One region of the Photobacterium nomapromontoriensis genome, then DNA from elsewhere that is predicted to be linked to it. Evidence: predicted binding sites of a transcription regulator. Region 1 holds the regulator's gene; the other holds the start of a gene.
The links. The regulator MetJ, encoded in region 1, represses methionine synthesis genes. The targets are predictions, from matches to a motif close to TTAGACNTNTANANGTCTAA.
Positions count from the first base shown of each region.

Region 2: a site for MetJ is predicted at 3,072-3,091, ahead of metH (methionine synthase). Genes of this name have one in related genera too.

Region 1 is NZ_JAKJSL010000021.1:112,509-128,009, forward strand. Features, by position in the region: gene L4D12_RS07545 (1,4-dihydroxy-2-naphthoate polyprenyltransferase) at 1-465, opposite strand, end outside; gene hslU (ATP-dependent protease ATPase subunit HslU) at 608-1,939, opposite strand; gene hslV (ATP-dependent protease subunit HslV) at 1,932-2,477, opposite strand; gene L4D12_RS07560 (SPOR domain-containing protein) at 2,622-3,218, opposite strand; gene cytR (DNA-binding transcriptional regulator CytR) at 3,385-4,389, opposite strand; gene priA (primosomal protein N') at 4,564-6,765, opposite strand; gene rpmE (50S ribosomal protein L31) at 7,000-7,212, shown strand; gene metJ (met regulon transcriptional regulator MetJ) at 7,426-7,743, opposite strand; gene L4D12_RS07585 (O-succinylhomoserine (thiol)-lyase) at 7,924-9,093, shown strand; gene L4D12_RS07590 (bifunctional aspartate kinase/homoserine dehydrogenase II) at 9,090-11,507, shown strand; gene metF (methylenetetrahydrofolate reductase) at 11,672-12,568, shown strand; gene L4D12_RS07600 (PadR family transcriptional regulator) at 12,638-13,201, opposite strand; gene ppc (phosphoenolpyruvate carboxylase) at 13,610-15,501, opposite strand, start outside.
Region 2 is NZ_JAKJSL010000032.1:2,119-17,619, forward strand. Features, by position in the region: rRNA gene rrf (5S ribosomal RNA) at 51-166, shown strand; tRNA gene L4D12_RS13730 (tRNA-Thr) at 215-290, shown strand; rRNA gene rrf (5S ribosomal RNA) at 298-413, shown strand; gene metA (homoserine O-succinyltransferase MetA) at 639-1,580, shown strand; gene L4D12_RS13745 (cation:proton antiporter) at 1,665-2,948, opposite strand; gene metH (methionine synthase) at 3,145-6,819, shown strand; gene lysC (lysine-sensitive aspartokinase 3) at 6,896-8,275, opposite strand; lysine riboswitch at 8,391-8,582, opposite strand; gene L4D12_RS13760 (pyridoxal-phosphate-dependent aminotransferase family protein) at 8,826-9,944, shown strand; gene L4D12_RS13765 (PglL family O-oligosaccharyltransferase) at 10,003-11,775, opposite strand; gene uvrA (excinuclease ABC subunit UvrA) at 11,874-14,717, opposite strand; gene L4D12_RS13775 (single-stranded DNA-binding protein) at 14,982-15,501, shown strand, end outside.

The DNA of each region.
Region 1 (15,501 bases):
TACCGACAGATCGCCAAGGCCACGGTAGCCATAGGGTTTATTGCCTACGGTGTAGGCTATCGATGCCACGATGGCCATGATGCCGAGCAACATGAAGCCAAACATATCGTGTAAGTTATTGGTGGCGAGTAAGATTAAGCTTAGCCCGCTGATCATAGTCAGGATAATATTGAGTACCATGGCTTTTTGCATTGCCTTGGGTGTCACTAAACCTGATTGAATGGCACGCTGGGGGCCGAGTCGTTGGTTGTTGTCAGTGCCTTTCACGGCATCGCCGTAGTCATTTGCCAGATTCGAGAGGATCTGGAGTAAGAGCGCGGTTAGCAAGGCGAGGCCTGCTATCACTGCAGAAAAACTTCCTTGCCATCCTGCTACTGCGCTGCCGCATACAATTGAGGCGATGGCCAGCGGCAGGGTTTTAGGCCGTGCAGCATCTAGCCAAATTGCGAGTGAAGATGATTTCATAGTGTGGTCTTATGCCTATAACGTGTAGAGACCTATTATGGCGAAACTGTCGCAATGGGCAACTTTATCGCGATATTGTTTGTTTGAGAACAAAAAAACGGCGTCGTGGGACGCCGTTTACGGGTAAATAAGCAGCTTGTTGCTATAGGATAAAGCGGCTCAGATCTTCATCTTCTACCAGCTCACCAAGGCGTTTGGTGACATAGGCCTCATCAATGATGGTCTTTGAACCGGACTGATCCGTTGCATCGAAGGATAATTCCTCCATGAGACGCTCCATAACGGTATGCAGGCGGCGGGCACCAATGTTTTCGGTCCGCTCATTGACCTGCCAGGCAGCCTCAGCCAATTTATCGATGCCACTTTCGGTAAACTCGATCTCGACCGACTCGGTTGCCATCAGTGCTTTATATTGCTCCGTTAGGGAAGCGTTAGGCTCGGTCAAGATACGTTTGAAGTCACCACTGGTCAGGGCCTCTAGCTCGACTCTGATCGGTAGACGGCCTTGTAGCTCGGGGATCAGATCTGATGGTTTCGCAACCTGGAATGCGCCAGATGCGACAAACAGGATGTGGTCAGTTTTGACCATACCGTGTTTGGTCGTGACTGTGCTACCTTCAACCAGAGGAAGCAAATCACGCTGTACCCCTTCGCGAGAAACGTCTGGGCCTGATGACTCACCGCGCTTACAGATCTTATCGATCTCATCTAAGAACACGATGCCATTATTCTCGACTGCAAAGATAGCTTGTTCTTTGAGCTCGTCATGGTTAACCAGCTTGGCCGCTTCTTCTTCCGTGGCTGCTTTGATCGCGTCTTTGATCTTCATTTTGCGCTTTTTGGTGGTGTTGCCAGCCAGATTCTGGAACATGCCCTGTAGCTGGTTGGTCATTTCCTCCATGCCTGGAGGCGCCATGATTTCAACCCCCATTTGTGGCGCGGCAACATCAATTTCAATCTCTTTATCATCCAATTTGCCTTCACGCAGTTTTTTACGGAAAGACTGACGTGTGGACGAGTGAGTGTCGCTTTCTTCGTTTTTCCCCCACGCATCGCGTGCGGGTGGTAGCAGAATATCAAGAATGCGATCTTCGGCGTGCTCCTCGGCGCGGAAACGGACTTTTTCCATGGCTTGTTGGTGGGTCATTTTCATCGCCACATCCGTCAGATCACGAATAATGGTTTCCACTTCCTTACCCACATAGCCAACTTCTGTGAATTTGGTGGCTTCTACCTTAATGAAAGGTGCATTGGCCAGTTTGGCAAGACGACGAGCGATTTCGGTTTTACCTACACCAGTCGGACCGATCATCAAGATATTTTTCGGTGTGACTTCGACACGCAGCTCTTCAGGGAGCTGCATACGGCGCCAGCGGTTACGCAGGGCAATAGCAACTGCACGCTTGGCTTTATCTTGACCAATGATATGGCGATCAAGTTCATGAACGATTTCGCGAGGGGTCATCTCAGACATGGTCGCTTCCTTCTTTTGTGTCGAGCTCTTCGATGGTGTGGTAGTGGTTGGTAAACACGCAGATATCCCCTGCAATATTGAGGGCTTTTTCTGCTATTTCACGGGCATCGAGATCGGTGTTTTCCAGTAGAGCTGTTGCTGCGGCTTGGGCAAAATTACCGCCAGATCCAATTGCAATTAGGTCATTTTCTGGTTGTACGACGTCACCGTTACCTGTGATGATCAGTGAGCCGGTTTCATCGGCGACGGCTAACAGGGCTTCCAGCTTTCGTAGCATTCGATCGGTACGCCAGTCTTTGGCCAGTTCCACGGCTGCCTTGAGCAGGTGGCCCTGATGCATTTCCAGCTTGCGCTCGAAACGTTCAAATAGGGTGAAGGCATCGGCCGTGCCGCCAGCAAAGCCTGCGAGAACTTTGTTGTTATATAAACGGCGTACTTTGCGCGCGTTACCTTTCATAACAGTGTTGCCCAGGGAGACCTGGCCATCACCAGCGATAACGACTTTTCCGTTTCGACGAACAGATACAATAGTTGTCACGGTGTTACCTCTTTGAGTCTTGCCCGGCGAGTGCCGGTTTCGATATACCTTTCGATCTGGGGATCAATTGTGGGACTTTCAAGGGGCGGCGCTGAAAGAAAAGGATGCCGAAGCATCCTTGAACAATATATATCAGAGAGACGATTATGACTCCCAAAACCAAATAGCGCAGGGCTCAATACCCGCTCTGCGAAGCTGGTTGCGATCGCTTTCCGCTTTGCGCTTTTGTTGATAAGGGCCAAGAATTACCCGATACCAGTTGCCTTTTTCACCTTGGCTGATCTTGATTTGGCTGGTTAACCCTTGAAAAGCAATCATGGCTTTTCGTTCATCAGCCTGACTCTGACTGCGGTAGGCTCCGCATTGCATCAGATATGGCCGTGTTGGGGCTTGTTCTTTTTTAGCCTCGACCTGAATTTCTTTGTTTTCCAGTACCTTTATATAGTCCCACTTTTCTTCTGGTTTGGGTGGCAGCGGTTTGGCCTCGGGCTTTGGCGTGACTTTAGGGGGCTTGACCGATGGTGATTCCGTATGTGGCTTGGACGGCGTTATTACCGTCTGCTGCGGTTCAGGAACCGGAGCACTGGATAGGAAGTGTAGTCCATAGCCTAGCGCGGCCACCATACATAAGGCAATGATGGCCCATACGACGGGGAAACCATTGCTTGGTTGTGCCTTACGGCTGTTGCGGGCTGGCCGTTTGGTGGCACGGCCGCGTTTTACGTAATCTTTTGTAGCCACGGTAATAATGAGCCAATGGAGAATAATGGGCTATATGTTACAAACTTGCGGCATAACTGACTAGACCCTGATAGGGGTCTGTGTCGTCAGCTTATTGCAAAAGGCGTTGTTTTTGTGAGCTTATGCGCAAAACATAAGCTCATTGTTGTAATGTTCACCGCTGGGTTCAGTTCGCAGGTGGTGCCGCACTTTCCCTTATCACCAGTTTAGCATCCAGCAGGCGGGAGCCGGAGGCTATCTCTTTACCTTTGAGAATATCCAACAGCATGAGCATCGACTGACGGCCAATCTCATAGCGAGGCTGGGAGACCGTGGTCAATGGTGGGTCACAGTATTCGGCAAATTGAATATCATCGAAGCCGACGATAGACAGATCTTGTGGGACCCGGAAACCCAGACGTTTGGCTTGCTGCATCGCGCCAATGGCCATCACGTCATTATGGCATAATAACGCCGTTGGTGGCTCAGGCAGAGAGAGCAATGTAGTGACCGCTCTGGCACCGCCAGCGAAGCCGAAATCGCCTTTAGTAGTATACGCTGGATTGAGTTCGATGCCTGCTCGGCGCAGTGCTTGTTGGTAACCCTGAGTGCGGAATTGGCACAAAACAGCAGAATCAGGACCGGCAATTTGAGCGATGCGCTTGTGGCCCATTTGGGTCAGGTAATTAACGGCTTCAAAGGCGGCTGTCAGGTTATCGATATGAACCGTGGGGAGTTCCAGTTCAGGGGCAAACTCGCAGGCCATGACCATCGGTGGGAGGTTTTTCTGTTCTGGTTTACTGACATCAAACGGCAGATCGATTCCCAATAACAGCATGCCATCCGCTTGCTTGGTAAAGACCAAGTTGACGAATGAATTTTCTCGGGTTTTTTGTTGTCCACTGTCGCCAAGCAATACCAGATAACCATGCTCCATTGCCGCTTCTTCGATACCGCGGATGATTTCTGTAAAATACGGATCACAGATATCAGGGACAATGGTGACGATGGTTTTTGATTCGTTGCGACGAAGATTCCTAGCCAGTGAATTGGGTGAATAGCCAGCATCCATGACAGCCTGCTCGACCTTTTTACGGGTTGAGGCTGACACCTTTTCTGGGTTCATCAAGGCACGGGAAACCGTGGCCGTCGAGACACCAGCGAGCTGGGCAACATCCTTCATTGTCGCCATAGTTAATGTTCCTCTCTATTATTTCTCTCTCTGTAAACCGCTGAAGGATCATGGCCAAACCGGGCTGATACCTGAAACAGCGAGATTGTTATTGTAGGCTGTCTGCTTGGGATTAAACATGCTCAAAATGGCATTAATTACATCGTTCGTGTGAACTGTGTCGCATTGTTCATTTTAAGTTAAATCCTGTGGTTCGACATCAATCGACCAGCGAATTTTCTTGGCGAGTGGCAATAATGCGATTGCGGGTTTGGCAATGCTCAGTAGTTGCTGCAGGGTTTTTCGGCTTGGGGCCTGCACCAATAGCTGCCAACGATAGCGTCCAGAGCGACGAGCCAGAGGGGCAGGGTTCGGTCCCATCACCATCGTGTCTGAGTTGAATATGGGGTTAGATTCAACGATCCCCCGAACCTGCTGGAGAAATTGCTCAACCTGCTCGCTGTGGTTTGCCTCCGCCCTCACCAAGGCAAGATAAGTGAAAGGAGGTAACCAGGCTTGTTTGCGCTCGCTCAGAGCCCCTGAGGCAAAATGGCCATAGCCCTTATACAGCAAGGCCTGCAGCAGGGCATGTTCGGGATGATGGGTTTGCAGTACCACTTCACCGGGTTTGCTGGCACGCCCGGCACGCCCTGCAACTTGTATGAATAGTTGAGCTAAGCGTTCTGGCGCACGAAAGTCATTACTAAACAAGGCACTGTCGACATCAAGCAGGGCAACGAGAGTCACATCGGGGAAATGGTGCCCTTTAGCCAGCATTTGAGTGCCAATGAGAATTTGGTACTCATTGTTTTTGATCGCCTCGAGATAATTTTCCAGGCTGCCCTTGCGGCGGGTACTATCACGATCGATACGCACGGTGCGATATTCCGGGAAAAGTGTCGCCAATTGTTGTTCGAGCTGCTCTGTACCCACCCCGACGGCATTGAGCTGGGTTGAGCCGCAGTTGCCGCATTGGTGCAGCATTGGTCGCTGGGTGGCGCAGTGGTGGCAGCGTAGTTCCCCGCTTTGCTGGTGAAAGGTGTAATAGGCATCACAGCGCTTACATTCGGCCAGCCAGCCGCATTCATGGCAAATGACGGCGGGGGAAAAACCGCGACGGTTGAGAAATAGCATGACCTGATTGCCCGCTTTGAGGTGCTGGCGCATCCGAGCGATCAGCGGGGCAGAGAGCCCCGCCTCAAGGTAAAGCCCTTTGACATCAAGCACACCGTGGCGCGCTGACTGGGCTTGGCCTGCTCGGCGTGACAGGATCAGATGGTGATATTTGCCGCTTTTGGCATTGTGTAAGGTTTCCAGTGCCGGGGTGGCAGAGCCAAGAATGATGGGGATATTTTCTTGACTGGCTCGCATCACGGCCAGATCCCGGGCATGGTAGCGTAAGTTGTCCTGCTGTTTGTAGGAGCTGTCGTGTTCCTCGTCGACGATAATAATGCCCAGATTAGCAAATGGTGTAAACAGTGCAGAACGGGTGCCGATAATGATCCCGGCTTGGTTGTCACGCCCCGCCAACCAGGCCGCGAGTCGTTCACTGTCATTGAGGCCAGAATGGATGGTTTCCAATGGCACATTGAACCGACGTCGGAAACGGTTGATGGTTTGCGGGGTCAAGCCGATCTCAGGTACCAGGATCAGTGCCTGCTTACCTGCGGCAAGCACGGGCTCTAACAAATTGAGATAAACTTCGGTTTTGCCCGAGCCTGTAACACCTTCTAGTAGATAGCAACCAAAATCTGGGTTGGCGTTGACTGAGGCTATCGCCAGAGCTTGCTCTTCGTTGAGTTTAGGCTTTTCTTCAGTGACCGTGAAACTGGCTTGCCAGTTGTGCAGGGCTGGTTGTTCGTCAATAGACTCAATCCAGCCTTTGTCACTTAATGTTTTGAGGGTGGCGCTGCTGATTTCTTCAGCCAGTAATGCTTCATGACTGACTTTGCCCTGACGTAGCGCATTGAGAGCCTGTACTTGGCGTGGTGCTCGTTTTAAGGCGGTTATTGGTTGATCGCGTCCTACAGCTGTCAGTTGCCATTGTTTCAGTGTCGCCGTTGTGGCATCGCGACCTTTGCGCAGCAGTGTTGGCATCGCATTGGCCAGTGTATCACCCAGTGGATATTGGTAATAGCTGCTAGCCCAGCACAGTAGCTTAAATAAGGCGTGTGGCCATAACGGTTGTACGTCGACAACATTACTCACGGGCTTGAGCTGGGCGATGGGGTAGTCTGAGTGATCGGTGAGGGCCGTGACGATACCCACGAGGTGTTGGCGGCCAAACGGTACTTTAACCCGTCCGCCGATGATTGGCTGCTGGCCCGGTTTGATCAAATAGTCAAACTGCTTGTCGAGAGGAACAGGAAGGGCCACGCGGGCAATGTTGGGCGTCATATCAAACCGCATAATGAGTATCTACTAAGATAGGGAAGTGTACCTCGGCGGAGGGGCGGCAGCAAAGCGGTGAAAAAAGGAGCGTATCAGTTGATTTGGTCGAGATGATTGATTACTATACGCCGCCTAATTTGATGTATTGGTATGTTACCAGTACGTTGATTTTTTTAATGACGTGTGGTGCCCGGCTTTGGATCGGGAGAGCGACACGGCCTTACTTTTTGAGGTTATCCCATGAAACAAGGTATTCATCCTGAGTACACTCCAGTAAACGCTCGTTGTTCTTGTGGCAACACTTTCGTATTTAACTCTACTATGGGTAAAGACATCAACCTTGATGTATGCGACAAGTGTCACCCTTTCTACACTGGTAAGCAGCGTCAAGTTAGCTCTGGTGGTCGTATGGACAAATTCAACAAGCGTTTTGGTACTCTATCTAGCAAGTAATTGCCTGATTGAATGTCGAAATGACCAAAAAAAGGAACGCATAGCGTTCCTTTTTTTATGTCTTTTTTTTACGGCGCGATGCTCACCGTTGCCTTCAGGTTTACTTTTTCATACAAATTCGTTAACCGGCAAAAAAGAACGGTTATTGGCAGGTGCGGACGTAAAAAAACCAGCACACGGCTGGTTTTTTATACCTGAATGACACCAACGGGTTTATTCGTTGATGTCTTCGTATTTAATTCCCATCTCGTCCATCAGGCTTTTTGCTTCCGCTGGAAGGTCATCCGGACGGTCTTTACGGATATCATCATCGGTCGGTAACGGCTGGCCGGTATAGGCATGCAAGAAGGCTTCACACAGTAGCTCACTGTTCGTAGCATGACGTAAGTTGTTGACTTGTCGACGTGTACGCTCGTCTGTCAGGATTTTTAGCACTTTCAATGGAATCGAAACAGTAATTTTTTTTACTTGTTCGTTTTTCTTACCGTGTTCCGCGTATGGACTGATGTATTCGCCATTCCACTCTGCCATTGTTAACCTTCTCAGCGATGTTAGATTGAAGAAATATTGTAGAATTGGATTTTAGCGGGATTTACCGCCATAAGCAAAGACATATGGACGTCTGGAAGTATTGACGGCTTTTTTTGTTGTGGTAATGTTGTTACGTAAACGTTATTTAGCCGCAGAGGTTAGCCTCACAAGGAAGTGAATATGAGTGACAAGAAGATTGCCACGATTGCCGTGCGTACTGGCATCGATTCGGATACGCAATACAATGCGGTGGTCCCGCCATTGTATTTAACTTCAACATACAGCTTCTCCCAGTTGGGTGAGCTTCCTCAATATGATTATTCCCGTTCGGGGAATCCGACTCGTAACACCCTCGCTGATGCCTTGACGGAATTGGAAGGCGGTGCGGGTGGCGTGGTGACTAACTGTGGTACTGCCGCCATCAATTTGCTGGTATCGGCACTCCTAGGCCCGGATGATCTTCTCATCGCCCCTCACGACTGTTATGGCGGTACATACCGTTTGTTCAATACCCGGGCGGAGAAAGGAGACTTTAACGTTCGTTTTGTTGATCAGACCGACCCGGCCGCATTGGCTGACGCGCTGGCATGGAAGCCAACACTTATTTGGGTCGAGACACCATCTAACCCTCTGCTGCGGATTGTCGATGTGGCAGAGCTCTGCGACGCGGCAAAACAGGCTGGGGCTCTAGTTGCCGTTGATAATACGTTTTTAACCCCAATCCTACAGCAACCGATCGCCCTTGGTGCCGATTTTGTTGTTCACTCGACGACAAAATACATTAATGGTCATTCTGATGTCTTGGGTGGGGTATTGATCGCCCAAGATACAGAGCAAGCAGAGAAGATCGCCTGGTGGGCAAATTGTATTGGTGCTACTGGCGCACCATTTGATGCCTACCTGACCCTGCGAGGCTTACGTACTTTGGCGCCTCGAATGCGGCTTCATGAGGAAAACAGTGCTGCGATCCTCACTTATTTGCAACAGCAACCATTGGTGGGAATGATTTATCACCCCAGTCAGCCAGAGCATCTAGGCCATGCCATTGCGCTGAAGCAGCAGAGAGGATTTGGGGCAATGCTGAGCTTCGAAGTGGCGGGTAGCATGGCGCAGTTGGAAACAGTAGTTCGTGAGCTGAAATATTTTTCACTGGCGGAATCACTGGGAGGAACAGAGAGCTTGATCTGTCATCCTGCCAGCATGACGCATCGAGCCATGTCGGATGAAGCGCAAGCAGAAGCGGGGATTTCCCAATTACTTGTCCGTTTATCGGTTGGGTTAGAAGACCCCGCGGATTTGATTGCAGATTTGGAACAGGCCTTTCATAAAGCAGCGGTGGTAGACTCATGAGCACATTCGTTCCGCGTCAGCTACACAAGTTTGGAGGCAGCAGTTTGGCTGATCCTGACTGCTATCGTCGAGTGGTTGAGATCATACGAGAATATTCGGGGCCGAATGATTTGGTGGTGGTATCAGCGGCCGGTAAGACGACGAACCAGCTTATCGACTGGGTGACATTGCTCAATAGAGATGGTCGACAGGCGCACGAAACATTGCAATTGGTGCGGATTTTTCAGCAGCAACTGATTGAAGCTCTGCTGGAAGGGGATGTGGCGGATGCATTATTGACTCAGCTACATCTAGATTTGGCGGATATTTCCCGCCGAGGTGAGCAGCCACTCGCTGATGATGATATTGCATTGGTGTTGGGCCATGGTGAGTTGTGGTCCGCCCGTTTGTTAGCGGCATTGTTGACGCAACAGCGGCTGCCTGCGGTTAGCCTTGATTCGCGCGTGTTCTTGCGGGCAGAGCGCAGTGCACAGCCCGAGGTGGATCGTGTGCAGTCCAAGCCATTGCTGAACCAGCAGCTGGCTCAACATAGTCAGCACCGTATTGTGATCACGGGTTTTATGGCCGGTAGCAGCTGCGGTGATACGGTTTTGCTCGGACGTAATGGATCGGATTACTCGGCGACGGTGATTGGTGCACTGGTCGATGCTGAACGGGTGACTATCTGGAGTGATGTGGCTGGCGTATACAGTGCTGATCCGCGAAAAGTGGAAGATGCTTGTCTACTCCCCTTATTGCGGTTAGATGAAGCGAGCGAGTTGGCTCGATTGGCAGCCCCTGTCTTGCATAGTCGTACTCTGCAGCCCGTGGCGCAGAGTACGATCGATCTGACGTTGCGCTGTAGTCATCAGCCAGAATCGGGCTCCACCCGAGTGGAGCGAGTCTTGGCCTCAGGTCGAGGGGCCAAGATCATTACTTCATTAGAGGATGTCTGCTTGATTGCGCTTGATGTATCAGGTTCGCGTGATGTGGGTCCTGTAGTCATGGAGCTGGAGCGGATCCTGCAGCGAGCCCAGTTATTACCATTAGCGCAAAATATTGAAGTCGATAAAGGGCGGATCTTATTGGCCTATACCTCAGAGGTCGTCAACAGTGTCCTGGCCTTACTCCAAGACAGCGGCATCGTGGCTGAATTGCGCTTGAGAGATGGTTTCTCGTTGGTTGCCGCAGTAGGTGCGGGCGTCGTGAATAATGCGATTCATTGCTATGGCTTCTATCAACAATTAAAAGATCAGCCCGTTGAATTTGTGTCGGTATCGGAGTCTGGACTCAGTTTGGTGGCGGTGTTACGCCGGGCGGATACGGACCCATTGATCCAGCGTATTCACCAGAGCCTGTTTCAGGCCCAAAAGCGGATTGGCTTAGTGTTGTGCGGAAAGGGGAATATTGGTAGCCGTTGGTTAGAACTGTTTGCGGCTGAAAAATCTCCCCTTGAGAAGCGCCATGGGATGACGTTTACCCTTGTTGGTGTGGTGGATAGCCGCCGTTATTGGATGGACTTTGACGGTATTGATCCGTTGGGGGCGTTACAGAATTTTGATGATGAGGCCGTGGATTATTTGCCGGGCGAATGGTTGACCGAGTTAGCATCGCATACCTACGATGATGTCATTGTGTTGGATGTGACGGCCAGTAGTGAGCTCGCCGCCCGATATCCGCAGATCGCGGAGGCGGGGCTGCATTTGATCTCGGCGAATAAGGTTGCTGGGTCAGCATCGGGAGAGCAGTATCACTCGGTGATCGATGCGTTTGCTAAAAGCAGCCGCTTCTGGCTGCATAATGCGACGGTTGGCGCGGGTTTACCTGTTAATCACACCGTACGCGATTTGTCGGAAAGTGGTGATACGGTCATTGCTTTATCCGGGATATTCTCAGGCACCCTGTCATGGCTGTTTCAACAATATGATGGTTCGGTACCCTTTTCTCAGCTGGTGGAGCTCGCTTGGCAACAGGGGCTTACTGAGCCGGATCCGCGCCATGATCTGGATGGCAGTGATGTGATGCGAAAACTGGTGATTTTAGCCCGAGAATCGGGGCTTCAATTGGAGCCGGAGCAAGTGAAGGTTGAGACATTGGTACCTGACGAGCTTGTCGATCTTTCGTTGGATGGTTTCTTTGAACAGTCTGCCGTACTTGATGATCTCCTTTATGATCGGTTATGTAAGGCTCAGAAAGAAGGGAAGGTTTTGCGTTATGTGGCCCGTTTGGATCGGCATGGAAAAGCAGTGGTTGGCGTAGAGGCTCTTGCTCACGAGCATGCGTTGGCCAATTTGTTGCCGTGTGACAATATTTTTGCGATAGAAAGTCGTTGGTATCGAGATAACCCCTTGGTGATCCGTGGCCCGGGAGCAGGCCGCGATGTGACGGCTGGGGCATTGTTATCAGATACTAACCGCTTGGTTGCGATGTTATAACGACGTGAAAATACTGCAATGTGATGTTGAGAAATATTCATGATCATCCGGTTGACATTAAATTGGTTACAATACATCCTGTAGACATATAGACGTCTAAATGGATATTTCCGGCGTCATAATTGAGGGAGTGGCCAACCGGCCAGCACAGGAAGGAAGGGACTATGGGGTATTCACACGCGAGCCATCTGGATGCACTGAATCAAAATATTGCTGAGCTTGATGGCAATATCAATGTGTCATTTGAGTTTTTCCCACCCAGCAGCGCGCAGATGGAACAGACCCTGTGGAATTCCATTCACCGCCTGAAAACACTCAAACCTAACTTTGTTTCTGTGACCTATGGCGCAAACTCTGGCGAACGCGATCGAACCCATTCCATTATCAAAGATATTAAGGATCAAACCGGCTTGGCTGCGGCCCCGCATTTGACCTGTATTGATGCAACGCGTGATGAGTTGCGCACCATCGCGCGGGATTATTGGAATAACGGTATTCGTAATATTGTCGCGTTGCGGGGTGATCTGCCACCACAGGGTGGGAAACCGGATATGTATGCGACTGATTTAGTCGCGTTGCTTCGTGCTGAAGCGGATTTTGATATTTCCGTGGCCGCCTATCCGGAAGTGCACCCTGAAGCCAAGAGCGCTCAGGCGGATCTTATCAATCTCAAACGCAAAGTGGATGCAGGGGCATGCAGAGCCATTACCCAGTTTTTCTTTGATGTAGAGAGCTATTTGCGTTTTCGTGACCGTTGTGTGGCTGCTGGGATTGATGTCGAGATTGTCCCTGGGATCTTACCAGTATCTAATATGAAGCAGGCTAAGCGTTTTGCCGGTGCGAATAATGTCAAAATACCAGGCTGGTTGGAAAAGCAATATGAAGGGCTGGATGATGATTTGCTCAGTCGTCAGATGGTCGGGGCCAGCAATGCAATGGATATGGTCAGAATATTGAGCCGGGAAGGGGTAAAAGACTTTCACTTTTATACGTTAAACCGCGCTGAGCTCACTTACGCTATATGCCATACGCTTGGGGTCCGTGCGGTGCAGGACGTATGAGCTGATGAGTAAAAGGGCCGCAAAAAAGAAAAGCCGCTGATAGCGGCTTTTTTGCTTAGTAAGCGGTTATTACAGGGCAACAGGGCTGTTTGGGCCGTCAATGTCTTTCAGCTCGCTCAGTACTTCTTCAGCCCATAGAATCCAGGCTTGACGGTTGTGAACCGCACGACGTAGTGTCAGGCGATCAAGACGCGACTGGCGATCCATCGATTTGTAATTAGCGAAATGGACTTTTTCCATTTCGTTATAGTGGCTGATCAGAGTGTGGGACTCTTCAATCAGTGCTTCCAGTTGCTGCTGCATAGGTTCTGAATTGTAAACGCCGCAGACAACTAGTTTGGCTGAAAACTCATCACGGATGGTTGGATTACGTGCAGGTTCTTGGAACCATTCATACAGTGCTTGGCGACCAAGCTCTGTGATTGAGTAGACTTTGCGGTCAGGTTTGCCTTCTTGAGGTTCAAGCTGGCAAGTTACCTGATTGTTGCCCGCCATTTTATTCAGTTCACGGTATACTTGTTGGTGGCTAGCTTTCCAGAAGTAGCCAATGCTGTGGGAAAATTCTTTGGTGATATCGTAGCCTGTGGCGTCGCGGTTGCTCAGCACAGTTAAAATGACATGTGGTAGTGACATCTCTTCTATCCGTTAAAATACTACAAAAAAAGAAAATCAATCAGGTCGCCCATCTCGGTGCAACATTACCCTTCCGCTCTTTGGCGTTTTATAGTCACGTTGTTGCAGTACCTGATCGAGATCGCGTAGCATACACATCAAACGGTAATTTATCGACATCAGAGCGTAATATCACGAAAATCTGATGCAACCAATTATTCATCTTGTGATGCTGGTCTAGATATTGGGTATTTTTACTATGCTTTGTGCACTGCAAAGAGTTGGGATTCACCTGCTTTCACAGTGTGCACTTTTACACTAGTCTATATCGCTAATGGTTGACTGTCTCATTATTGAGTGTCGTTGATATTGATGATCCCATAAAGGCTATTCTAGATAGCCTTTATGGGGGTGAGGTACTGAGCTGATTTATCCGGTATTACGCATCCCCGTGGCTATACCCGCAATGGTGACCATTAAAGCTTCTTCCAGTAGTGGTGATTGGGCCTCTTGCTTACGGGTACGATATAACAACTCGGCCTGTAGCATATTTAATGGTTCGACATAGATATTACGCAGTCGAATAGACTCGGCGCCCCATGGATTTTGTTCCATCAGGTGAGCACTGTTTTCAACCGTTAATACCGCTTTGATATCCAATTGAAGCTGTTCGCGCAGTTGTTGCCCTAGTGGCCAGAGGGACGGTTCAGTTAAGCGCTGATCATAGTACTCAGCAATTCCCATGTTGGTCTTGGTAAAGACCATTTCTAGCATGCCGAGACGAGTTGAGAAGAAGGGCCATTCACGGCACATTTCTTCCAATTGAGCGGCATTGCCCTGGTCGATGGCAAATTGGATCGCTTCGCCTGCACCTAGCCAAGCCGGCAGTAACAGGCGGTTCTGACTCCAGGCGAAAATCCATGGAATAGCACGCAGGCTCTCAACACCACCATTTGGGTTACGTTTTGCCGGGCGTGATCCTAGCGGTAGTTTTCCTAACTCCATTTCTGGTGTCGCGGCACGGAAATAAGGGACAAATTCAGGATTACCACGGACAACATCGCGATAGGCATCGCAAGAGACGTCGGATAACACATTCATTAGCTCACGCCACTCTTGCTTTGGTGCGGGTGGTGGCAGTAAGTTGGCTTCCAAAATGGCGCTGGTATACAGGCTCAGGCTGTTTACCGCAACTTCCGGTAAGCCAAGTTTGAAGCGGATCATCTCCCCTTGTTCGGTGACTCGCAGGCCCCCTTTCAGGCTGCGCGGTGGTTGAGAGAGCAGTGCCGCGTGTGCCGGCGCCCCACCACGGCCAATCGACCCGCCACGGCCGTGGAATAAGGTGAGATCGACCCCAGTGTCTTCACAAACAGCTACCAATGCTTCCATGGCTCGGTATTGAGCCCAGCCTGCGGCCATGACTCCGGCATCTTTGGCTGAATCGGAGTAGCCGATCATCACCATTTGATAATTCTGGATGTATCCTCGATACCAGTCGATGCTCATGAGCTGCTTGATGACATCTTCAGCATTGTTGAGATCTTCTAAGGTTTCGAACAGTGGGCAGACATCCATCCGGAAGCGGCAGCCGGCTTCTTGTAACAGCAGGTGGACCGCCAATACATCAGAGGCGGTTCTGGCCATCGAAATCACATAGGCGCCGAGCGCTTCGCGTGGCTGCTCAGCAATGGCCTTGCAGGTATCTAGCACTTCCTGAACATCGTCTGACGGTGCCCAGTCACGAGGCAGTAGTGGGCGCTTGGAGGACAATTCACGGACAAGGAAGGCAATTTTGTCTTGCTCGCTCCATTGATCGTAGTCGCCAAGGCCCAAGTAGCGGGTAAGCTCTGAAATGACATTGGAGTGGCGGGTACTTTCCTGGCGAATATCCAGCCGTACCAGATGCACGCCGAAACACTTGATGCGGCGTAGCAGATCAAGTAACAGCCCATCGGCAATGATTCCCATGTCACACTCATGCAGCGACTGGTAGCACGCGTATAGAGGATCCCAGAGCTGATCAATATGATCAATGATGCCAAAGCTTGGTACATCCAGCCCCTTAATTTTGGCATCCAGTACATCACGGGTATTGGTCAGTTTTGTTCGGAGATCTTTAAGGATGGCGCGGTAAGGTTCATGCTCATCACCAGCCAGATCGCGGACCTGCTCATTGCAGCGTACCATGGATAGTTCACTGACTAGCTCTTTGATATCGTTGAGATAAAGATCAGCCGCTTTCCAGCGTGATAACAGGAGCACCTCACGGGTGACATTGGACGTTACAAACGGGTTGCCATCTCGGTCTCCGCCCATCCAGG
Region 2 (15,501 bases), on a different contig from region 1:
CTTTCCCAGATTGCTATTTACTGCCTGATGGCGGTGAATAAACGAATTTGCTTGGCGACCATAGCGTTATGGACCCACCTGATCCCATGCCGAACTCAGTAGTGAAACGTAATAGCGCCGATGGTAGTGTGGGGTCTCCCCATGTGAGAGTAGGACATCGCCAGGCTCCCAATTTTGAAATTTTCCATAGGTAGATTTCGACGCAGAATTGCGTGCTGGTATGGCTCAGTTGGTAGAGCGCACCCTTGGTAAGGGTGAGGTCCCCAGTTCAAATCTGGGTACTAGCACCATCATTTTTTCAGCGACAATAGCACAATGGACCCACCTGATCCCATGCCGAACTCAGTAGTGAAACGTTGTAGCGCCGATGGTAGTGTGGGGTCTCCCCATGTGAGAGTAGGACATTGCTGAATCCCCTTTTAAAACCCAGTCATTGGCTGGGTTTTTTTATTTTTGTACTCTGCATTTATTATTAGTTAATTTCATATTGTAGATCCCTGCTCAAATTCTTTTGATCTTGTTTTCCTTGCATGTAAGTAAAAACTCTTATAGTTTTATTTAGATATCTAGACGTCTAAATTTTCTCTTTGAGAGCGTAAAGATAGTTCGTTGGTGCTACGTTTAAGGAGTAAACAAAGATGCCGATTAAGATTCCAGATCAATTGCCTGCAACAGACGTCTTACGTAGCGAGAATATTTTTGTCATGACAGAAGCCCGTGCTGCAAGCCAGGCTATTCGTCCACTTAAAGTATTGTTGCTTAATTTGATGCCAAAGAAAATTGAGACGGAAACTCAATTTTTACGCTTATTATCGAACAGTCCGTTACAGGTAGATATCGAGTTACTTCGGATAGATAATCGACCTACGAAAAATACGCCAACAGAACATCTGGATATGTTTTATCGCCAGTTTGAAATGGTCAAAAATCGTAATTTTGATGGATTGATTGTAACGGGAGCGCCGTTAGGTCTGGTTCAGTTTGAAGATGTACTCTATTGGGATGAGATCCAGGCAATCATGGCTTGGGCTAAAGATCACGTGACTTCAACTCTTTTTGTATGCTGGGCAGCGCAGGCTGGTTTGAAATTGCTGTATGATTTACCAAAGCGTACTCGTAAGGAGAAGCTTTCTGGTGTGTATGCACATCGAACCCATGATTGTCGTCATCCTCTATTAAGGGGGTTTGATGACTCATTTCTCGCTCCTCATTCACGTTATGCTGATTTCTCTCCTGCATATCTTGAAGAGCATACAGATCTGGATATTCTTGCGACATCTGAGCTGGCTGGAACCTATTTAGCCGCGACGAAAGATAAGCGTAATGTCTTTGTTACTGGCCACCCTGAGTATGATGTCGATACATTACATAACGAATATGTACGTGATCTTGGTGAAGGGATGGAGCCGTTTATTCCAGTTAATTATTATCCTAATGATAATCCAGCCCATCCTCCGATTGCTAGTTGGCGTAGCCATGGACACTTACTGTTTTCGAATTGGTTGAATTACTGCGTCTATCAGCAGACACCTTATGATCTGGAACACTTTTCGGAAGATAATTTTACTAAAGATGAATAGCGTAAACGTAACAATAAGGCCTGCATTTGCAGGCCTTATTGTTATAGTGCGACTTATTTGAGTCACGGTTAAAGATCTGCAGTATTAATTATTCGTGTTTGCTTCCCATACTTTAGCTCTTTTGATTAATGGGATAATGGTTGAGCCTTGGATCAGGATCGAGAATACAACAACAGCGTAAGTCATGACTAGTATGATTTCACGAACATCAATGTTCTTTTCTGGGATGACCATAATACCTGCCGGTATTGCCATTGCCATGGCGAGAGCGAGGCCACCCCGTAATCCACCCCAAGTTAAAATACTCACGGACATCGGGTTGTAATTACGATAACGTTGAAAGCCAAAGTAGGACAGTTTAACACTTAGGTAGCGGCCTAGTAGGACAAGAGGGATAGCAATGACCATCAAGATCCAATCTTCTTGATGGAATTTAAAGAGCAGCATGCTCATACCGATCAAGAGAAACAAAACGCCATTGAGGAATTCATCAATGAGCTCCCAGAAGTGATCTAAGTGCTCTTCACTCTCTTTTGAGAAACCAATATAACGGGTCCAGTTTCCAATCATGATTCCTGATACGACCATTGCTAATGGGCCTGATACATGGATCACTTCTGCAAAAACATAACCAGCAGTCGGGATCCCCAGCGTCAGTAATAACTCCATCGAATGATCATTGGTGGAGCTGATGAGATAGTGGAAAAGTAAACCGAGAGCAAAGCCATAGACTATCCCACCGACGGCTTCTTGGAGGAATAACTGGCCTACACCTAAGACTGTTGGGGTTTCATTTCCAAAAGCCACTGTAAAGAGTGTTACGAAGATAACAAGACCAAAACCATCATTAAAAAGAGATTCGCCTTCGATTTGGATTGAAATTTGTTTAGGAGCATGGAGTTTCTTTACGATCGCTAAAACGGCGATGGGATCTGTGGGCGAAATTAATGAGCCGAAGATCAGACAGTAAATTAAATCTAGTTGGATTCCGAAGAGTTGGCAGATCCCCCATAGCGCGAATCCGATAAAGAAGGTCGAGAATAGCGTGGCAGCTAAGGCTAGGGTGGTGATTTCCCACTTTTGTTCTTCCAAATGCGGAAGCTTGATCCCTAATCCACCAGCGAATAATAGAAAGCCGAGAATACCTTTGAGAAGAAAATCTTCAAAATTGACTTCCCCGAGCTGTTCAGCTGCAATTCTTTCTAAATGAAACCAACCATTTTGCCCGGCAATAATGATGAAAAGTGAGAGGATCAATGCGCCAGCAGTAATGGCGATGGTGCTTTGCATCTTCCCAATCTTGCTATTTACAAATGCTATAAGCATAGCGGCAGCCGCTAAGAAACAGAGAGTGCTGTAGACTGACATCCCGTAACCTCATTAAAAAATAAAAGTAAAGCAAGAAATAGTGTCAAAATATAAATGTATCCTAGTCTGATGACCATGATTTATTCGCGATAAGCATTGTTTTTTTTCTCATCAAAAAGCCCTTTAGACGTCTAGATTTCCAACTCTGCTATGGTAGGATGTGAACTAGCTGTAACATTATATAAGGAAGAATACAGTGCTGACGGACAAGGATTTACTACAGAAGCGAATTAAAGAGCAGATCCTGATCATTGATGGTGGTATGGGCACCATGATTCAAGGTTATAAACTTGAGGAGCAAGATTATCGTGGTGAGCGATTTGCTAATTGGCATTCTGATTTAAAGGGCAATAATGACCTATTAGTGCTGAGTCAGCCGCAGTTGATTAAGGATATTCATTCGGCATACCTTGAGGCTGGTGCTGATATTCTTGAAACTAATACCTTCAATGCTACGACGATTGCCATGGCTGACTATGATATGGCAAGTCTGAGTGCGGAGATTAACCGTGAAGCGGCCCATCTCGCTCGTATCGTTGCTGATGAGTGGACGGGAAAAACGCCGGATAAGCCACGTTTTGTTGCTGGTGTGTTAGGTCCGACTAATCGCACTTGCTCTATATCACCCGACGTAAATGATCCTGGCTACCGTAATGTTACGTTTGATGAGCTTGTGCGAGCCTATTCGGAATCCACTCATGCCCTGATCCAAGGTGGCGTTGATTTAATCCTGATTGAGACTATCTTTGATACACTCAACGCCAAAGCGTGCGCTTTTGCGGTGGAAACTGTTTTTGATGAACTTGGTTATAGTTTGCCTGTGATGATTTCCGGTACCATCACCGATGCCTCTGGCCGAACGCTTTCAGGGCAGACAACAGAAGCGTTTTATAATGCACTACGTCATGTAAGGCCGATCTCATTTGGTCTTAATTGTGCTTTAGGCCCGGATGAGTTACGTCCATATGTGGCAGAGTTATCGAGGATCTCAGAATGTGCAGTTTCCGCGCATCCAAATGCAGGTTTGCCTAATGCGTTTGGTGAATATGATTTGTCGCCTGAAGAGATGGCCGTACACGTGAAAGAATGGGCGGAGAGTGGCTTCTTGAATTTGATAGGAGGGTGTTGTGGTACGACGCCTGAGCATATTCACCATATGTATATTGCCACCAAAGATCTCAAACCCCGCGTGTTACCTGATATTCCCGTCGCTTGCCGCTTATCTGGCCTTGAGCCGTTAACGATTGAAAAAAACACGTTATTTATTAACGTGGGTGAGCGAACTAATGTGACAGGTTCAGCTCGATTCAAACGTCTGATCAAAGAAGAATTGTACGATGAAGCGTTGGACGTAGCCCGTCAGCAGGTTGAAAACGGCGCGCAAATCATTGATATAAATATGGATGAAGGCATGTTAGATGCGGAAGCTGCGATGGTCCGCTTCTTAAATCTGTGTGCCACGGAGCCGGAGATCGCTAAAGTTCCCATCATGGTCGACTCCTCCAAATGGGACGTGATTGAGGCCGGTCTGAAGTGTATTCAGGGTAAAGGGATCGTTAATTCAATCTCTCTAAAGGAGGGGATAGTCAAATTTGTTGAGCAGGCCTCTCTGATCCGTCGCTATGGTGCAGCCGTTATTGTGATGGCATTTGATGAGGTTGGGCAGGCCGATACTCGTGAGCGAAAACTGGAAATTTGCACCAAAGCTTATCGGATCCTTGTTGATGAAGTGGGTTTTCCACCTGAAGATATCATTTTTGACCCGAATATCTTTGCTATTGCGACTGGGATTGAGGAACACAATAACTATGCCGTCGACTTCATTGATGCGGTGGCAGACATTAAGCGCGACTTGCCACATGCCATGATTTCTGGTGGGGTTTCTAATGTGTCTTTTTCGTTTCGCGGTAACAATTATGTGCGCGAAGCGATACATGCAGTGTTCCTCTATCACTGTTTTAAGAACGGTATGGACATGGGAATCGTCAATGCTGGTCAGCTTGAGGTTTACGATAATGTGCCAGATAAACTGCGCGAAGCCGTGGAAGACGTGGTGCTTAACCGGCGAGATGATAGTACTGAGCGTTTGCTCGATATTGCCGCTGAATACGCAGGGAAGGATGTAGGTAAAGAATCCGATGCTACAGCTTTGGTATGGCGAACTTGGCCAGTAGAGAAGCGTTTGGAGCATGCTCTTGTCAAAGGGATCACCGAATTTATTATTGCAGATACTGAAGAGGCGCGGCTGAATGCTGATAAACCGCTTGCCGTGATTGAGGGGCCACTCATGGATGGCATGAATGTGGTCGGCGACCTGTTTGGTGAGGGTAAAATGTTTCTGCCACAAGTCGTGAAATCAGCGCGGGTGATGAAGCAGGCTGTTGCTCATTTAGAGCCATTTATCAATGCGTCTAAACAATCCGGATCGTCCAATGGGAAGATCTTACTGGCAACCGTTAAAGGTGATGTGCACGATATAGGTAAGAATATTGTTGGTGTGGTATTACAGTGCAATAACTATGAAATCATTGACCTTGGGGTGATGGTGCCGTGCGAGAAAATCCTTCAAGTCGCCAAAGAAAAAAACGTTGATATTATAGGTCTATCTGGGTTGATCACCCCATCGTTGGATGAAATGGTGTATGTGGCCAAAGAGATGGAACGCCAGGGATTTGAATTACCGTTATTAATCGGTGGAGCGACAACATCGAAAGCCCATACCGCAGTGAAGATTGAACAAAACTACCATCAGCCAGTGGTGTATGTGAACAACGCTTCTCGTGCAGTTGGCGTATGTTCATCGCTGTTGTCTGAAAATCTCAAGCCTGCCTTTGTCGAAAAGCTGCAGGCTGATTATGATGTGGTACGTGAGCAGCATGCTCGTAAACGCCCTCGATCTAAGCCCGTAAAATTGGAAGCGGCTCGCGTCAATAAGGTTGATATTGACTGGGAGAGTTATACACCGCCGGTACCTGCTAAACCGGGTATACATGAATTTAATGACGTTGATGTCGCGACCCTGCGCAGTTATATCGACTGGACTCCCTTTTTCATGACTTGGTCATTGATGGGGAAATACCCTGCTATCTTTGATCACGAAGAGGTTGGAGAGGAAGCGAAGCGTTTATTTGATGATGCGAATTCGTTACTGGATAGAGTGGAAAGCGAGGGCTTATTACAAGCGAAGGGGATATGTGCATTATTTCCAGCCAACAGTGTCGGTGATGACATTGAAGTGTATACCGATGAGTCGCGTACAGTTGTGGCAGAAGTGCTTTATCACTTACGTCAGCAGACTGAGAAGCCAAAAGGTTTCAATTACTGCTTATCGGACTATATCGCCCCGAAAGTAAGTGGTAAGTCTGATTGGGTCGGGGCATTTGCCGTGACGGGAGGTATCGGCGAGCGAGCGCTGGCCGATGCTTATAAAGCGGCGGGCGATGACTATAATGCGATCATGATCCAAGCGGTGGCTGATCGTCTGGCTGAAGCTTTTGCAGAGTACTTACATAAAATTGTACGGAAAGAAATTTGGGGATATTCGTTACATGAAGACCTGTCCAATGAGGATTTGATCCGTGAAAATTATCAAGGGATCCGCCCTGCTCCCGGTTATCCTGCATGTCCAGAACATACAGAGAAAGGCACATTGTGGGAGCTTTTAGGCGTGGAAGAGGCGATAGGCATGTCGCTGACATCCAGCTATGCCATGTGGCCGGGTGCGTCGGTATCGGGGTGGTATTTTTCTCATCCGGACTCGCGTTATTTTGCTATCGCACAGATCCAAGAAGATCAGAGAGATAGCTATGCAGATCGTAAAGGATGGAACACGATTGAGGCCGAAAAATGGCTGGGGCCTAATTTGCATTAGGCGTGGCTGTTCTTTCGAGAATTGACTGACACAAGAAAGGCGCTCATTGAGCGCCTTTCTTGTGTCTGAGCGAGGATTACTCGAACAGAGCCTGATGCAGTGTTTTTACTACGTCTCGTGACTCCTGAGTACTGACCAAGAAGCAGAGGTTATGGGTGCTGGCACCAAAGCAAATCATGCGAGGACTGTATTGGTCGAGTGTACCAAATACCTGAGTTGCTGCTCCGGGGGCTTCACCTAGCTTATTGCCAATCAGGGCGACAAGACATAAGTTATGCTCAACCTCGACTCGGCATAGCTCACTTAGCGCTGCTGTTGCGGCTGCTGGCAGATTGGGTGCACCGCCACCGGTATCAGTTTGATCCAGAGTTAGCGATATACTGACTTCTGATGTGGTGATCAGATCGACAGAAACTTTGTGCTCAGCCAGGATCCGAAAGACTTCAGATAGAAAACCGTAAGCATGGAACATCTTCAGGCTAGTGAGGGTTACCATGGTCTGGTTGCAACGTAAAGCCAGCGCACGAAACTTCGGTGGCTCCGTTACATGCTGGCGGATCCATGTGCCGCCTTGATCGGGTGCTTTCGAGGATCCGATAAAAACTGGGATCTGCTGACGAACCGCTGGAAGCAGCGTTGATGGATGCAGAATTTTTGCCCCAAAGTTAGCCATTTCCGATGCTTCACTAAAACTGATTTCACTAATTGGCTTTGCATTGGCAGTAATGCGTGGGTCGGTACTGTACATACCCGGTACGTCAGTCCAGATTTCCAGCGTATTTGCACAGATTGCTTCTGCGATAAGTGCTGCACTGTAGTCACTGCCGCCACGACCAAGTGTGGTGGTTTTTCCTTTGTCATCAGAACCAATAAAGCCCTGAGAAACAATGATCTTATCTGTCAGCAGTGGCTGGAGATGCTGCTCTGCAAGCTGACGGATGGTATTAATATCTGGTACGGCTTTACCATATTGGTTATCGGTACGCATGACATGACGAATGTCAAAACGTTGGGCTGGTGCCCCCATTTCATTCAGGATCTGAGTGAAAAGGAATGTTGACAGCAGTTCTCCATGAGCAACCAATTGATCGGTAAACTGGACGGACGGAGATGTCGCCGTGTGTTCCGATAGCGTTGCGATATTATCAAGAAGTTGATAGATCTCTGTTGATACGCATTCCGGTTGCGTTAAATCATCGAGAATCGATTGATGGATTGTACGAAGTTGTTGTAGCCGTTGTGAGCGCTGCTCGATATCGGCAATTCCATTTGCTAATTCAACTAGCAGGTTGGTTACACCGGAACACGCACTGATCAATACAACCTTAGCTGATGGGTTGTTTTTAATGATTTCGGCGCTTCGGCTCATGGCGGCATGATCGGCTACACTGGTGCCGCCAAATTTCGCTACAGTGATCGGCGGAGGAACCGCAGAATTATTGTCAATAAAGCTCACAACGAGTCTCCCAAAATGAATAAATTAAACGTTCTCATACATAGGGGGGTGACTCGGGATCAAGATCCCGACATAAGTGTCAGGAGAGCAAAGCGGTAAGATCTTGGAAGATACAACAACCAGAAGCTCCCCACCTTTCCCTCACCATTGTCTCGGGAAAGATGACAGCTAGAAGGATTCAACCTTCTAAGCCGATATAACATGCCCCCTGTCATGTCATATCTCGGCGTTACTCCCCCTCTCCAGATTGCTTTGGGGTGGGGCCCCGCAATCCTAGATACCTGGGTAACGCTCCTCTTCTGTTTTCACCTGAAAATAACGCGCATCAGGATGAACAAAAAATGTGCTTTATTGAAGCGGATCTGTGGCCAGTTTGTCAATCATAAGATGACATGATTTGCTCAAAATTAGCCGAAAAATGCACCAGTCATGATTCAAGAGTGGGTAAGCTATCGAAATACGCACAATCGTGATAGAGCTGATATAGTCATTAAGTACCCTTGTTATCGAAACTGATGATAACCACTCTTACTTTCAGGGAGGAATAATAATGAAAATTGGTCGTTTTTACCCACCTCAACGCACCCTTATGGGCCCCGGTCCTTCGGATATTTATCCGTCAGTCTTGCAAGCATTAAGCCGCCCGACGATTGGCCATTTAGACCCATTGTTTATTGGCATGATGGATGAGTTGAAGCAGCTACTTCAATATGCATTTCAGACTCAGAATACTTTTACGATTGCGGTTTCAGCGCCAGGCAGTGCCGGGATGGAAGCATGTTTTGTCAATCTGGTTGAGCCGGGAGACAAAATCATCGTGTGTCGAAATGGCGTGTTTGGCGAGCGGATGCGGGAGAATGTCGAGCGTTGTGGCGGCATTGCGGTGATGGTTGACAATACGTGGGGAGAGCCCGTTGATCCCGCACTTGTCCGTCAGGCATTAACCAGCCATCCGGATGCGAAAATTGTGGCGTTTGTTCATGCCGAAACGTCAACGGGGGCCTTGAGTGATGCCCAAGCGATAGCTAAATTGGCTCGCGAGCATGGCTGCCTGACTATTGTTGATGCTGTTACCTCTCTGGGTGGTGTACCTCTGCTGGTGGATGAATGGCAGCTGGATGCGGTCTATTCAGGGAGCCAGAAGTGCCTTTCCTGCGTACCGGGCTTATCACCGTTGACATTTTCACCGCGTGCGATTGAAAAGATCCAGCAGCGTCAGATACCGGTTCAGAGCTGGTTTTTAGATCAGAGTTTGGTCTTAGGATATTGGAGCGGAGAGGGCAAGCGAAGCTATCACCATACCGCCCCAGTAAACAGCTTGTATGCGCTGCATGAAGCCTTGGTATTACTGCAGCATGAAGGTTTGGAACAGGCATGGCAACGCCATCGTGATATACATCAAGAGTTACGCGAAGGTTTAGAGCAACTCGGGATTGAGTTTGTTGTTGAGGAGTCCTCTCGTCTGCCGCAACTCAATGCCGTTTATATTCCGCAAGGGATCGATGATGCACAAGTACGGAAGATTCTACTTGAACGCTATAACCTGGAAATTGGTGCCGGTCTGGGGGCTTTGGCCGGTAAAGCATGGCGCATTGGCTTGATGGGATATGCGGCCCGCAGTGAGAATGTTGCGCTCTGTCTACGTGCGCTGGAAACAACATTGAAATGATGCGGTTGCAGACTTGAAAAAACGGCTACTTCGGTAGCCGTTTTGTTAGGTGGGGTGGTTACTGACTAGCGTCAGTCGCACTCATTGGCTTAGCCATTACTTTACTGGCAGAAGAGTGGGGTTGCTGGTTGAACTCGCCGCTTGGGAACAGATACCGCGCTTCCTGCCGAATTTGTTCAGCCACCCCATCCTTGCCGAGGTATTGATAGGCGGTGATCAGGTTCTGGTACAGTGCTGGGCGCGGCCATAGTTTGGCTTTGTGCTGAGCCCAAGTGATGTATTCCTGAATTAATTGCGGATTATCCGTGCTAGCACCAAGCTGAAGCTGAGTCAGGTGGAGATCCCATTCAAAACGATTCTGCCATGCCCAGGGATTATTGACCCGCAAAAGGTAGTTGATATTGACAGGTTGGGTCGTCTCGTACTTCGTGAGCAGATATCCCGAATAGAGAGTGGTTGCCATATAACCGGTTACCGTTAGTGGCAGCATTAGCGCCAGTATCCGGATAGAGAGAATGTAGTTCATTTTGAGCCGGTAGTATTTGGCGGTCAGGTTATCGACCCAATAGATCAGGATAATGAAAATCAGCCAATGGACCAGCGAGTGATAAAACGGGTATTCGAGCTGAGTATGCAAGGTCAGCGGAAAGAATAATCCCACCAAGGCAAGTTGAGTGCCTGATTTTGCTTTTTTGACTTTAAGGAAAACGGCAGCAGCAGCAATGAGTAGCGCTACCAATGGGACAATACCCCCTTCCGCAGCCCAGTAGGCTAGTTCATTATGCGGATGATCCAGTGCGGCCATTCCAGCTGGTCGGTTGGGCTCGTTGTGATGCCATTGTGCCGTTTGGGTGATATAACCAGCTTCAAATCGGCCATAGCCATAGCCCGTGAGTGGTTTATTCAGGAACATGTCGATAGCTTGAGGGATATGCATCGCTCTAGCACTGACCAAGCTTAAGCGATTTTCCCCCCCTTGCGGTGTCCAGTGGAGGTTTGAGATGAGTCCCCAAGACACACTCAGGCTGAGAGCGACCATCAGCAACCACATTCGCCATTGGGCTTTGGCAGCAAATCGGTACAAGTAGGGGATCATCATCAATGTACCTACCGCCGCAGCTAACCACCCAGTGCGTGAGCTCAGGACCACCAGAATAGGGATGGTAATAACGGGCGTGGCGATCAGAAACAGTTGCTGCCACGACCATTTACCGCGGTACATCGGGATCCTTGCCAGCAGATAAGCAGACAACAGTAGTCCGGTGGCCAAAAAGGAGGCCATTACGTTGGGTTGCTGGAAAATCCCGTATGGCCGATTTTCAACCGTGTTATAGCCAATAGGGTTTCCCGGTTCGAGTAGCAGGAACTGGCCCCAGCCAAATATTGCCTCAATCCAGACGGCACCGATAATCAGCCAGAGGAGCCGCTGTCGTTGTTTCTGATGAAAGGCAAATTGCTGAAGGGCAATGAAGAAAAGCAATCCGGCCCATAAGCCAGCAAGGCGAGGCAGGGTCGCGGCAACGGCTGCATCGTCATAAATAATCGGCAGTGTGAGTAATATGCAGCAAATGAACAGCACCACTGTCAGGCGAGTATAACGCCAGACTCGTTGACGGCAGATCTCCAGCAGACCAAAAGCAATGGCGAAGCTGAAGGGGATCCAGCTCATGGCATTAAACGACAGCTCCAACCCCGCGCCGCCAGGATTATGCTGAAAATAATGCATGGCCAGTAAGAACAGGATACCGAGTGAAATCAGAAAGGGTTTCACCAGCGGTTTGCTGATCCCTTTCTCGGCCAGATTGGTGCCTTTTACGTATAACACGGTCATAGTCGTTCCGTTTGATATAAGCTGAATATCAATGTCTTAAGCAAACAAAACCGGGCCTGATAGCGGCCCGGTTGATGATGTTAGGTGCTAGTTCGGGTTTATTGTACGGCGGTTCCTTTCTGTAGCAAAGGTTTCAGGAAGCGTGCTGTATGTGAGCCCTCTACCAAAGCAACTTGTTCTGGGGTACCGGTTGCAATGATCTCACCACCACCGCCGCCGCCTTCCGGGCCTAGGTCGATGATCCAGTCAGCGGTCTTGATCACGTCGAGGTTATGCTCGATCACCACGATGGTATTGCCATGATCTCGCAGGCGGTGCAGGACATTGAGTAGCTGCTGTATATCATGGAAATGCAGTCCGGTTGTCGGTTCATCCAGAATATACAAGGTTTTGCCGGTATCGCGTTTAGACAGCTCTTTGGCTAGCTTCACGCGTTGCGCTTCACCGCCAGACAGTGTGGTCGCAGCTTGGCCTAGCCGGATATACGATAAACCGACATCCATCAATGTTTGTAACTTTCTTGCAATTGCTGGAACCGCATCAAAAAATTCTCGTGCATCCTCAACGGTCAGCTCAAGCACTTCGTCGATAGTTCTTCCCTTGTAGCGTACTTCCAGTGTTTCGCGGTTGTAGCGCTTGCCCTTACAGCTGTCACAAGGCACATAAACATCAGGCAGGAAATGCATTTCAACTTTGATCACCCCGTCCCCCTGACAGGCTTCACAACGCCCCCCTTTTACATTGAAACTGAAACGGCCTGGCTTGTAGCCACGAGCGCGAGATTCTTGAGTGCCGGAAAACAATTCACGGATAGGGGTGAAAATCCCCGTATAGGTCGCAGGATTTGAACGTGGCGTCCGGCCTATAGGGCTTTGATCAATATCGATCACCTTATCGAAGTGCTCCAGATCTTGAATGTCCCGGTAAGGCGCGGGTTGGCCTAAGGTTGCCCCGTTGAGCTGGTGGTGGGCGATTTGGAAGAATGTATCGTTGATCAGTGTTGATTTCCCTGAGCCTGAGACACCCGTAATACAGGTGAACAGGCCGACAGGGATCTCCGCATCAATATTTTTTAAGTTATTACCTGTTGCCCCTAGTAGCTTGACGGTGCGTTCGGGATCCATCGGAACGCGTTGCACTGGGATGGGAATGGCTTTCTTACCACTGAGGTATTGCCCGGTTAGAGATGCTTCATTGGCGAGAATATCCTCGAGCTTACCTTCTGCAATGATATTGCCGCCATGAATACCGGCTCCCGGGCCAATATCAATGACATGATCTGCCATCCGGATCGCATCTTCATCGTGCTCGACCACAATCACGGTATTGCCGAGATCCCGCAAGTGAGTCAGGGTACTCAGCAAGCGCTCGTTGTCACGCTGGTGGAGGCCAATGGATGGTTCATCCAATACATACATGACACCGACCAGTCCTGCACCTATTTGGCTTGCCAGACGAATTCGTTGCGCTTCGCCGCCGGATAAAGTTTCTGCGCTGCGTGACAGGTTGAGGTAGTTAAGTCCGACATTAACCAGAAAGCTGAGGCGGTCGTTAATTTCCTTAAGAACTTTTTCAGCTATTTGGGCTTTTTGCCCAGAGAGATTTAGCTGGCTGAAAAAATCCATCGCCTCGCTGATGCTCATCTCGCTGACGGTTGGTAGGGTGGTATTGTTAATAAAAACATGACGCGCTTCAAGTCGCAGACGAGAACCATGGCAGCTGCTGCAAGGTTTAGTCGATACAAACTTGGCTAATTCTTCCCGGACAGAATTAGATTCTGTTTCACGGTAGCGGCGTTCCATGTTGTTAAGGATGCCTTCGAATGGATGACGGCGAACCGTGATATCCCCGCGATCATTAATGTACTTAAACTCTATGTCAGTGCGTCCTGAGCCATTGAGGATCACATCGCGCGTTTTTTTCGGCAGAGTATCAAACGGCGCTTCGACATCAAAACCATAATGCTCAGCCAATGACTTGAGCATTTGAAAATAATAGAAGTTACGTTTATCCCAGCCACGGATCGCCCCGCCAGCTAAGCTGAGCTCACCATTTTGAATCACTCGGGATGGGTCAAAAAATTGCTGGACTCCGAGGCCATCACAGGTTCCACAAGCCCCGGCTGGATTGTTAAACGAGAACAGGCGAGGCTCCAGTTCCTGCATGCTATAGCCACATTGCGGGCAGGCAAAGTTTGCCGAGAAAATAATGGTCTCATGCTCATCTGGTGTCATCGGGCTCACGGTGACCGTTCCGCCAGAGAGTTCCAGAGCGGTTTCGAAAGACTCGGCTAATCGTTGCTGAAGATCATCGCGAACTTTAAAGCGGTCAACGACCACCTCAATGGTGTGTTTCTTATGCAGCTCTAGTGTCGGTGGATCGGAGAGATCGCAGATCTCTCCATCGATCCGGGCGCGAATATAGCCTTGGGCGGCAAGATTGGCGAGTGTCTTGACGTGTTCGCCTTTACGTTCTTTGATGATGGGAGCCAGTAGCATCATCTTGCTGCCTTCTGGCAGCTCGAGAACTTTATCTACCATCTGGCTGACGGTCTGGGCCGCCAGCTCGACGTTGTGGGTAGGGCAACGAGGCTCACCGACACGAGCATAGAGCAGGCGCAAATAGTCATAGACCTCAGTGATAGTACCGACTGTTGAACGTGGGTTATGTGAGGTAGATTTTTGCTCGATAGAGATGGCGGGTGATAACCCCTCAATGTGGTCAACGTCCGGTTTTTCCATCAGAGACAAGAACTGGCGGGCATAGGCCGATAATGATTCGACATAACGACGTTGACCTTCAGCATACAGGGTGTCAAAAGCGAGCGATGACTTACCTGACCCCGATAGGCCAGTAATCACAATCAGCTGCTCCCGAGGCAGCGTGAGAGAAATGTTCTTGAGGTTATGGGTTCGGGCACCTCTGACTTCAATCTTATCCATATCGATGAGCTTATTGACTGACTTATGAGTGAGGCATTATTGCATAGCCGCTATTGCCTTAAAAGCAAAATGCTGTATAAAAACACAGTTAGGTGTATACTTATTGTTCGCAACTTGAAGGTTAGATCAAGATCAGATTTGCAGCTGTTTAACCTCGTACAACTGTTCCCAACAGGTCGAAGCATGATAGACTGCGCGATTAAGTATAAACTTTCAATAACGGCTTGATGATTATTTAAGTCGGTAATGAGATCGGAGAGAACTATGGCCAGTCGTGGCGTAAACAAGGTTATCCTCGTCGGTAACTTGGGTAATGATCCTGAAATCCGTTACATGCCAAGTGGCGGTGCAGTAGCAAATATTACTGTTGCTACCTCTGAGTCATGGCGTGATAAGAACACCGGCGAACAGCGTGAAAAAACTGAATGGCACCGTGTTGCGCTATTCGGAAAGCTTGCTGAAGTTGCGGGTGAGTACCTGCGTAAAGGTTCACAGGTTTACATTGAAGGTCAACTACAGACCCGTAAGTGGCAGAACCAGCAAGGCCAAGATCAGTACACCACTGAAATCGTCGTGCAAGGCTTTAATGGTGTGATGCAGATGCTAGGCGGCCGTCAAGGCGGTCAGGGCCAGCAACAGCAGCAAGGTGGTTGGGGTCAGCCTCAACAACCAGCAGCGGCTCCGCAGCAGAACTACGCACCGCAAAATAATAACTTTGCGCCTGCACAGCAGTCTGCTCCGCAGCAACAGCAACAAGCAGCACCACAGCCTCAGTACAATGAGC